Linked DNA regions of Syntrophotalea carbinolica DSM 2380. The protein of the gene in region 1 interacts with the protein of each later gene in a pairwise test. Links are inferred from orthologs where the notes say so. Each region holds a gene or a part of one and is shown in the gene's direction. Other genes may lie near its edges.

What was found. Proteins that work in one complex are often made in the same cells at the same time.
Region 2: the proteins of purT (region 1) and PCAR_RS09290 interact in binary tests that used the Escherichia coli proteins (3 or more experiments, as listed by UniProt). The link is inferred for Syntrophotalea carbinolica DSM 2380 from one-to-one orthologs.

The regions. Positions count from the first base shown.
Region 1 is NC_007498.2:1,233,587-1,238,596, reverse strand. The notes cover bases 1,207-4,175. They hold purT (formate-dependent phosphoribosylglycinamide formyltransferase), read left to right. Parts: upstream 1,207-2,084; coding sequence 2,085-3,266; downstream 3,267-4,175. Other genes in these bases: PCAR_RS06080 (phosphoribosylaminoimidazolesuccinocarboxamide synthase), read right to left, coding at 3,990-4,175; PCAR_RS06085 (hypothetical protein), read left to right, coding at 3,616-3,915; PCAR_RS06095 (cupin domain-containing protein), read left to right, coding at 1,481-1,987; PCAR_RS06100 (two-component system response regulator), read left to right, coding at 1,207-1,371. In the rest of the region: more of PCAR_RS06100, read left to right, coding at 1-1,206; more of PCAR_RS06080, read right to left, coding at 4,176-4,880; PCAR_RS06075 (SurA N-terminal domain-containing protein), read right to left, coding at 4,877-5,010. UniProt on the Escherichia coli protein: Involved in the de novo purine biosynthesis. Catalyzes the transfer of formate to 5-phospho-ribosyl-glycinamide (GAR), producing 5-phospho-ribosyl-N-formylglycinamide (FGAR). Formate is provided by PurU via hydrolysis of 10-formyl-tetrahydrofolate.
Region 2 is NC_007498.2:1,947,209-1,951,634, reverse strand. The notes cover bases 974-3,934. They hold PCAR_RS09290 (polyprenyl synthetase family protein), read left to right. Parts: upstream 974-1,989; coding sequence 1,990-2,880; downstream 2,881-3,934. Other genes in these bases: dxs (1-deoxy-D-xylulose-5-phosphate synthase), read left to right, coding at 2,898-3,934; xseB (exodeoxyribonuclease VII small subunit), read left to right, coding at 1,722-1,946; xseA (exodeoxyribonuclease VII large subunit), read left to right, coding at 974-1,633. In the rest of the region: PCAR_RS09305 (ParA family protein), read right to left, coding at 1-238; more of xseA, read left to right, coding at 428-973; more of dxs, read left to right, coding at 3,935-4,426.

The DNA.
Region 1 (5,010 bases):
AAGTTTTTCATGGAAAAACTGGCTGAAGCTGTTTTCCTTACCGAACACGGTCACGGACAACTGGCGGTCATGATCCTCGACCTGGATCGATTCAAGCGTATCAACGAAAATCTCGGCCATGTCCCGGGTGACCAGATCTTGCGTAAAATGGCCAAACGTATTCAAAGAAGCCTCCAGCAATGCCATGTCCTGTACCCGAGTTCTTTGACCGAAGACCATTGCATCGCACGATTCGGAGGCAACGAATTCGCCATCCTGCTGCCTGAAGTCCAGGATACCCATCAGGTCAACCGCATTGCCGGACACCTCCTCAAGGACATAGCCCAACCATTCACGTTCGACAACTGTGAAGTACTCATAACCACCAGTATCGGCATCTGCCTGTTTCCCGAGGGAAGCGACGATCAGCAAGACATCATCCGCAATGCCGACATCGCCTTGCGTCAAGCCAAAAGCCAGGGCCGGGACACCTTCCGGCTCTATCATCCGTCCATGGGCAAACCGACCCAGGATCGCCTGATCCTTGAAAACGATCTGCGCAACGCGCTCAAAAACGACGAATTCGTCCTGTATTTTCAACCCCAGGTGGATATACGCAGCGGACAACTTCTTGGAGCCGAGACCCTGATTCGCTGGCAACACCCCCAACAGGGACTCAAGCTCCCCGGCGCATTCCTCCCCCTGGCCCTGGAATCCGGCCTGATTATCGAGATTGATCAGTGGGTATTGCGCCAGGCCTGCGCCCAGATCGCCAGATGGCAGGCCGCCGGATACGACAAACTGCGCCTGTCGGTGAATGTGTCGGGACAGCTTTTCGCACAGGAGGGTGTCGCCGCTTTGATAAGCGACATTGTCCGACAAAGCGGCATCCCGACCGGTGCGTTGGAAATCGAATTGACGGAAAACACCCTCATGCAGAACAACGCACAAACCATCAGCACCCTGACCGACCTGAAACAACTCGGTACCAATATCGCCATCGACGATTTTGGTACCGGATATTCTTCGTTGAGCTATCTGAAAAATTTTCCCATCGACACCCTCAAAATCGACCGCTCGTTCATTCGCGACCTGGAAAACGCCCCCGGCGACATCGCCATTACCCGTACGATTATTGCCCTGGGTGAAAATCTCGGGCTGACCACCATCTGCGAAGGTATCGAAACCCATCAGCAAAAGGACCTCCTGGTGGATCTGGGGTGCTATATCGGGCAGGGTTATCTTTTCGCCCGACCTGAAAATCTCGAAGCTTTCTCCCTGCGCCTGGCGCAACAGAAAAACCGAAATCGCGTCGGCCCCGCCGTTTCCGAGAACCAAAATGACTCTTCTCAGTCCGAACAGGAATTTATGCACTATAATTTGGGGCAGTGATGCTTCGACAACGCAGGCTTACCAAGTGAAATAAAAACAGATATGCCGATGTCAGCGACGGCCCCTCGGCCCACTCCTGACATCCGACCGCGCCGGGAGTACATCAACCATGCAACGTTCGGCACAAGAATGGATCGACCACCTGGATTTGATCCGCCATCCGGAAGGCGGCTATTTCCGCGAATCATACCGTGCCTCGGAAACCATACCCGCCAACGCTTTGCCGCATCGCTACCAGGGCTCACGCCACTATGCCACGACCATTTACTACCTGCTGCAGAGCAACGACTTCTCTGCTCTGCATCGCCTGGCATCCGATGAAATATGGCATTTTTATAGCGGCTCGCCCCTTGATATCCATATCATCGACCCCGGCGGCCAATATCGCAGGGCATGCCTTGGGAACGATCCTCAAAAAGGTCAATCCTTTCAGATAGTCATTACAGCCGGATGCTGGTTCGGCGCCACGGTCACCCGACAAGACAGTTATACCCTTACCGGATGCAGCGTATCGCCGGGATTCGATTTTGCCGATTTCGAACTGGCGGACCGACAGTCCCTTATCGCCGCATACCCGGCCCATGCCGATGTTATCCGACGCCTTACACGTCGATGACCGCAACGCCCCTTACACTTGACAACCATCGAACCTTTGGGCATATTGCAAAACCATTGCATCAGACCAAAACAGCCCTTTATAACGGGAGGAAAAAATGATCGGGACCCCACTTAAAAAATCCGCCACCAAATTGATGATGCTCGGATGCGGCGAACTGGGAAAAGAAGTCGTCATTGAAGCCCAGCGCTTTGGCATCGAAACCATCGCCGTGGACCGCTATGCCGATGCTCCGGCCATGCAGGTCGCCCACCGCAGCCATGTTGCCAACATGCTCGACCGGGATGCCCTGGAACGCATCATCAAGCAGGAATCGCCGGATCTCATCGTCCCGGAAATCGAAGCCATCAACACCACCTTCCTGCTGGAGCTGGAACAGCAAGGCTTCCGTATCATCCCGACCGCCCGGGCCACCAATCTGACCATGAACCGCGAAGGGATCCGCCGTCTGGCGGCAGAAGACCTGAATCTGCCGACGGCTGCCTACCGGTTCGCATCCAGCTATGAAGAATTTTGTCAGGCAGTTGAGGAAATAGGCCTGCCTTGCGTTATCAAACCGATCATGAGTTCTTCCGGCAAAGGCCAGAGCACCGTCAAGACTCCCGATGACATCGAAAAAGCCTGGAACTACGCCCGCCAGGGCGCGCGCGGTGCCGGCGAACGGGTGATTATCGAGGCCTTTATTCCCTTCGATTACGAAATCACCCTGCTGACCGTGCGTCACGTCGACGGTACCAGTTACTGCCCGCCCATCGGTCACAGGCAGGAAGGCGGCGACTATCAGGAATCGTGGCAGCCTATGCCCATGACGGATAAAGCTCTGGCCGAAGCCCAGCGTCAGGCCAAGGTCATTACAGAGGCCTTGGGCGGAGCGGGACTGTTCGGTGTCGAGTTCTTCATCCAGGGCGATACCGTCTACTTCAGCGAAGTCTCGCCACGCCCCCACGATACGGGGATGGTCACCATGGCGACGCAGAATATGTCCGAATTCGAACTGCACGTGCGCGCGGTTCTGGGCCTGCCGATACCCGCCATCGAACTGCTCTCCCCCGGCGCGTCCCACGTCGTTCTGGCCGGCGGTCAGGACGACGAAGTCAGCTTCTCCGGCGTTGAGGATGCCCTGCGCGTACCCGGCAGCAAAGTGCGTCTGTTCGGCAAGCCCGACAGCCGCCCCGGCCGCCGCATGGGCGTAGCCCTGGTGGTCGCTCCCGACGTCGATACCGCACGTAAACGAGCTGAAGAAGCGGCCGGCAAAATCCGGGTTGAACCCGTCAAATAGCCCCCGGCAAACAGAAACGAAACAACGGCCGAAGTTCCCGGGAACTTCGGCCGTTGTCACTTGTCACTTGTCACTTGTCACTTGTCACTTGTCACTTGTCACTTGTCACTTGTCACTTGTCACTTGTCACTTGTCACTTGTCACTTGTCACTTGTCACTTGTCACTTGTCACTTGTCACTTGTCACTTGTCACTTGGGATTGTGTACAACGATCTCTCCCGCAGTCAATGGACCCGGATTTTCGCGTCCCGCAAACCGCTTGCCGCGTCCCTCCTTGCTTGAACCTTGAACCTTTTCCCCCAGCACACTTGACGAAACCGATTTTCCCTGCACAATCATTAGAATAACCATGATTTGTCACACCGCAGGCAACGAATCGATGGATCAGCATTTAAAAATAATTCGGGAACTTTTAAACAAGGATCCGGTTCTGGCCGAGTACAAAGCCTACAGGAACGGCGGTCAAATCCATCTGGTCTGCAGTTGGGGGGATTTTGCCCGTCTCACGCCGGAAGCACACCCGGAACGCTGGAAGATGGATTTCTTTCTTAACAGGGATCGCTGGCGGTGTCTCGACTTCACCGGCACGCTTGAAGAATGTCTGGAACTTCTGTGTGAAGCACCTCACTACCTGTTCTGGGAAGGATAACAACCCCTGCCCCAAAAACAAAGGCGCGCTCTTTTCGGAGCGCGCCTTTGTTATGGGTAGATGGTATGTTCCGGTCAGGGTTTCAGACCGGTAATCCGAAACAGGGCCTCAAGGTATTTTTCCGAGGTCTTAAGCACGATATCGTCGGGCAGAGTTGGCGCAGGTGCCTGCTTGTTCCAATCCAGGGTTTCCAGATAATCGCGCAGGAACTGTTTGTCGAAACTTGGCTGCGCCCCGCCCTGGCGGTATTCATCCTGCGGCCAGAAACGCGAAGAATCGGGGGTCAACGCCTCATCGATCCACATCAGACGGCCATCACGCAGTCCGAATTCAAATTTGGTATCGGCAACAATGATTCCCTTGGCCGCCATTTCGTCCCGTGCCCTGCCGTAAATGGTCAGCGCCACCTCGCGAGCTTGTGCCGCGATATCCCCGCCACAGAGTTCTGTGGCCTTTTCGAAGGAGATATTTTCGTCATGGGCCCCCAGTTCGGCCTTGGTCGACGGGGTGAATATAGGCTCGGGCAACTTCTGGCTTTCGACCATGCCGGGCGGTAAGGCAATGCCGCACACGGTACCCTGCTGGCGATACTCTTTCCAGCCCGATCCGGCCAGATAACCGCGTACGATGCATTCGATGGGCAAAGGCTCGGCCTTGCGCACCAGCATACTGCGACCCTCAAGCTGGTCCCGGTAAGGTCGGGTTTCCGCCGGGAAGTCGTCGACCTCGGTAGACACCAGATGATGGGGCACGATATCGGAGAAAGCATCGAACCAGAATTTGGAAATCTGGGTCAATACGAACCCTTTGTAAGGAATGCCTTCATTCATCACCACATCAAAAGCCGAAATGCGATCGCTGGTGACGATCAGCAGATGTTCGCCAAGGTCATAAATATCGCGAACCTTGCCTTTGTTAACCAGCTTGAGATTGGGAAAATCGGTCTGCAGAACAATGGGTATCATAGAGTTTTTTCACCTTCCAGAATATTTTGCAAGGTCGGCTCGACCTTGATCTTCGCTTCGCTCTTGAGCTTTTCAACGAGCTCCGTCAGCAACTTTTCACGCTTATTGGTAAGCACCGAGGTCCGCAGCT
Region 2 (4,426 bases), 710 kb from region 1 along the record:
CAAGCTCCAGAATTTTATCGACAGGTTTTCCCGAAAGCAGATCGAGCATGTCGCCTTTGGGCATGGTGCGGCCCAGGCGGAACATGCGGTCAACGGAAAAATGGTTGTCAAAGCTGAACAGGGTAACCGGCATTTCCTCGTTTAAGGCCTTTAAATAGATGGCCAGATTGGTGGCCAGGGTGGTTTTCCCAACGCCGCCTTTCTCACTGGATACGGTTACCACATAGGGTTCTTGCATCGCTTATCCTTGAGTTTGATAAAAAATCGGCTTCGGAATACGTTCCCAGGGGGATCGACGAATGGCGTCAAGCGCTCAGGCGAGTACCCTGTGTCCGTATCACGAAATCTTCCGGAGTGTGAAGTCTAGCATTTTATAGGGAATCCGGGGTCGGAAGTCAATATCTCGACAGAAAACAGGTTTTCGCACATGAATATTTCTGAAGGAACCGTATCCGTATCACGCCTCGTCTATCTGTTGAAAGAGGTTGTCGAAGATAACTTCGTCCAGGTACTGGTTACGGGAGAAATCGCCAATTTCTCGGCACCGTCTTCGGGGCATTACTACTTTGCCGTAAAAGACGATCAGGCCCAGTTGCGCGGCGTCATGTTTCGATCCAGCAACCGATTGCTGAAATTCACCCCCGAAAACGGTATGCAGGTGTTGTGCGGCGGGCGTGTCTCCCTCTATCCCCAGCGCGGTGAACTGCAGTTGGTGGTCGATCGGATGGAGCCTTTGGGCGTAGGCAGTTGGCAACTGGCTTTTGAAAAACTTAAAACCAAGCTGGATGCCGAAGGTTTATTCGAGGTGGGGCGTAAACGTCGTCTGCCGTCTTTCCCGCGCACCATCGGTGTCGTGACCTCGCCGACGGGGGCTGCCATTCATGATATTCTCAACGTTTTGCGTCGCCGGGGTGCCGGTCTGCACGTGTTGCTGTCTCCGGTCCGCGTGCAGGGGGATGGGGCGGCTGACGAGATCGCCCGGGCAATTGCCGATTTTAACCGCCATGGGCAGGCCGATGTCCTGATTGTCGGTCGCGGAGGAGGCTCGCCGGAGGACTTGTGGGCCTTTAACGAAGAGGTCGTGGCCCGTGCCGTGTTTGCCTCCCGGATTCCTGTTATCTCGGCTGTAGGTCATGAGGTCGATGTGACCATTTCGGATCTTGTCGCCGATCTGCGGGCACCGACTCCCAGTGCTGCTGCCGAACTTGTCGTGCAGGGACGTCAGGAACTGGAAAGGCATGTCGACCACCTGGTCATGCGTCTCAGCGGACAAATGCAGGGACGCCTGTCGTTACTCAAGGAGCGGCTTGACGGTTTGCGCCGCCGTTTGCGGTCACCGGTCGACGATTTGCGCCGCCAGTATCGCGATCTCGAGCAGTTGCGCAAACGGTTGTTTTCGGCTATGGAAAAGACGATGCAGCGTGCTGCCAACCGTCTTGGGCTGGCCGGCAGTCGTCTGCATGCGTTGTCGCCTCTGGCCACCCTCGATCGCGGATACGCCATTGTGTTTTCCGCAAAGACCTCGACGATAGTTCGTGATGCCCGCACATTGACACCGGGCGATCGGGTTCAAATACGTTTTGCAAAGGGATCCGTAGAGGCTACTGTTGACGAGGTGGATCATGGAGATTAAGTATCGGTGCGATTTTTGTGCTTAAAAACCTTGACTCTTTTTGCTCCCGATGTGGATAATCACTCCGAATTTTTTATAAGAGGCATGCATGGATAAACCTGACACATTTGAAGAAGCGCTGCGGTCCCTGGAGGCCGTTGTGGAAAAGCTTGAAGCCGGGGAGTTGTCCCTGGAAGAGTCCCTGACATCTTTCGAGGTCGGCGTAAAGTGTGCCAACCGCTGTCAGGAACTTCTGAAGTCGGTCGAAACCCAGGTGGAAACCCTGCTTAGAAAACAGGACGGTTCCCTGGCCATTGGCAAATTCGAAGAATAATGTTTTAATACCCATTTGAACAATTATTTATATCGGAGGATAAATGGATCTCAATGCCTACTTGAAAGAACGTCGGGCTCAGGTGGATAAGGCACTTGATACCTATCTGCCCGGGGAGGATGTGCTCCCCATAAGCCTTCACAAGGCGATGCGCTATTCCACGTTTGCCGCCGGCAAACGTATTCGGCCGATCCTCATGATGGCTGCCTGCGAGGCTGTCGGTGGTACCGTGGATAAAGTCATGCCGGCAGCCTGTGCCATGGAGATGATACATACCTATTCCCTGATCCATGACGATTTGCCGGCCATGGATGATGATGATTTTCGCCGCGGGCGGCCTACGTGTCACAAGGTTTATGGTGATGCCCTTGCTATCCTGGCCGGCGATGCATTGTTGACCGAAGCATTCATTCTTCTGTCGCGACTGGGAGAGGATGGTGGCGTTTCGCTCGAGGCCGCCCGCAGGGTCAGTGCGGATATTGCGCGCTGCGCCGGTTCCATGGGGATGGTCGGCGGCCAAGTGGTTGATATGGATTCGGAGGGTAAAGAGATTGATCTGGCGACTCTCGAATATATCCATACCCGTAAAACCGGGGCGCTGATTCTGGCATCCGTACAATCCGGTGCCGTGCTTGGCGGGGCCTCTTCAGAGCAGGTTGATAACTTGGGCCGCTATGCCAAGGCGGCAGGTTTAGCCTTTCAGGTTGCCGATGACATTCTCGATATTGTCGGTGATCAGGAACTGCTCGGCAAGGATGTCGGCAGCGACCAGGAACGTGGCAAAGCGACTTATCCGGCTTTGCTCGGCCTTGATGCCGCTCGGGACCGCGCCAAAGAGTTGCGCGATGTAGCCCTCGAAAGTTTGTCCGGCTTTGATGAACGCGCTGAACCGTTAAGAAGCATCGCACATTATATCGTGGACCGCTCCTTCTGAGTGTGACGGAGGTTTCCATAGTGAGTATGTTGAAAAATCTTAAATCTCCCGCGGAGTTAAAGGGTCTTTCCGTGAAAGAGCTTGAAGTTTTGGCTGGGGAGATTCGCACAAAAATCATCGATACCGTGTCGCAGACAGGTGGGCATCTTGCCAGTTCCCTTGGTGTGGTGGAGTTGACCATCGCGCTGCATCACGTCTTGAATACCCCCGTAGATAAAATCGTATGGGATGTGGGACATCAGGCTTATGCCCATAAATTGCTGACCGGACGCCTTGATCGTTTTGATACTTTGCGTCAACTGGGCGGTATCAGCGGTTTTCCCAAGCGCGAGGAAAGCCCTTACGATGCCTTCGATGTGGGCCACTCGAGCACCTCGATTTCGGCTGCTTTAGGTATGGCCGCTGCGCGTGATTGTAAAAACGGCAAGGAAAAATTCGTTGCCGTCATTGGCGATGGCTCCCTTACGGGGGGGATGGCCTTCGAGGCGCTGAATCAGGCCGGCGATCAAAATAAAAACCTCATTGTCATACTTAACGACAATGAAATGTCCATTTCGCAGAACGTCGGGGCGCTTTCTTCTCTTATCAATCGCAAAATGACCTCCGAGTTGGTGGTGCGATTAAAAAAAGAGGCGGAAAATTTCCTGGGGCACGTTCCCCGTATCGGGAAAGATTTGCTCAAGGTTGCGCGCAAGGCGGAAGAATCTCTGAAAGGATTCTTTACTCCCGGAATGCTGTTCGAAGCGTTCGGTTTCGATTATGTCGGGCCGCTTAACGGTCACCGCCTGGAGACCCTGATCCCGGCGCTGGAAAACGTGGCTAACCTCGAAGGACCGGTTCTTGTTCACGTTGTGACCCGCAAGGGTAAGGGGTTCGAGCCGGCGGAAAAAAATCCGAGCCTGTTCCATGGGGTAGGTCCCTTTGACAAGGAAACCGGAGAGGTACGTGCCTCCAAGGGCGGGCCGGCAAGCTTTACCGGTGTCTTTGGCAGTACTCTGACTGCTATGGCTGAAAAAGACGATCGCATTGTGGCTATCACCGCGGCGATGCTGGAAGGTACCGGGCTCAAGGAATTCTCCAAGCGCTATCCCAGTCGATTCTTCGATGTCGGTATTGCCGAACAACATGCTGTCACCTTTGCCGCCGGACTTGCCTGCCAGGGCATGAGGCCGGTGGTTGCTCTCTACTCGACTTTTTTGCAGCGTGCCTACGACAATGTGGTGCATGACGTAGCCTTGCAACGGCTGCCGGTCACTTTTGCCATCGATCGGGGTGGCCTGGTCGGGGCCGATGGCCCGACCCATCATGGTGTGTTCGATTATTCGTTCCTGAGGCATATACCCAATATGGTAGTGATCGCCCCCCGCGACGAGATCGAACTGCAGCGTGCCATGTTGACCGGAACGCAACACGATGGCCCCTTGGCGTATCGTTATCCTCGCGGTAAGGCTCTTGGGCTCGAGTTGCCCGATTCCGTCGAGTCGATGCCTATCGGTAAAGGGGAAAAACTGCGTGACGGCAGCGATGCGGTAATCTTTGCATTGGG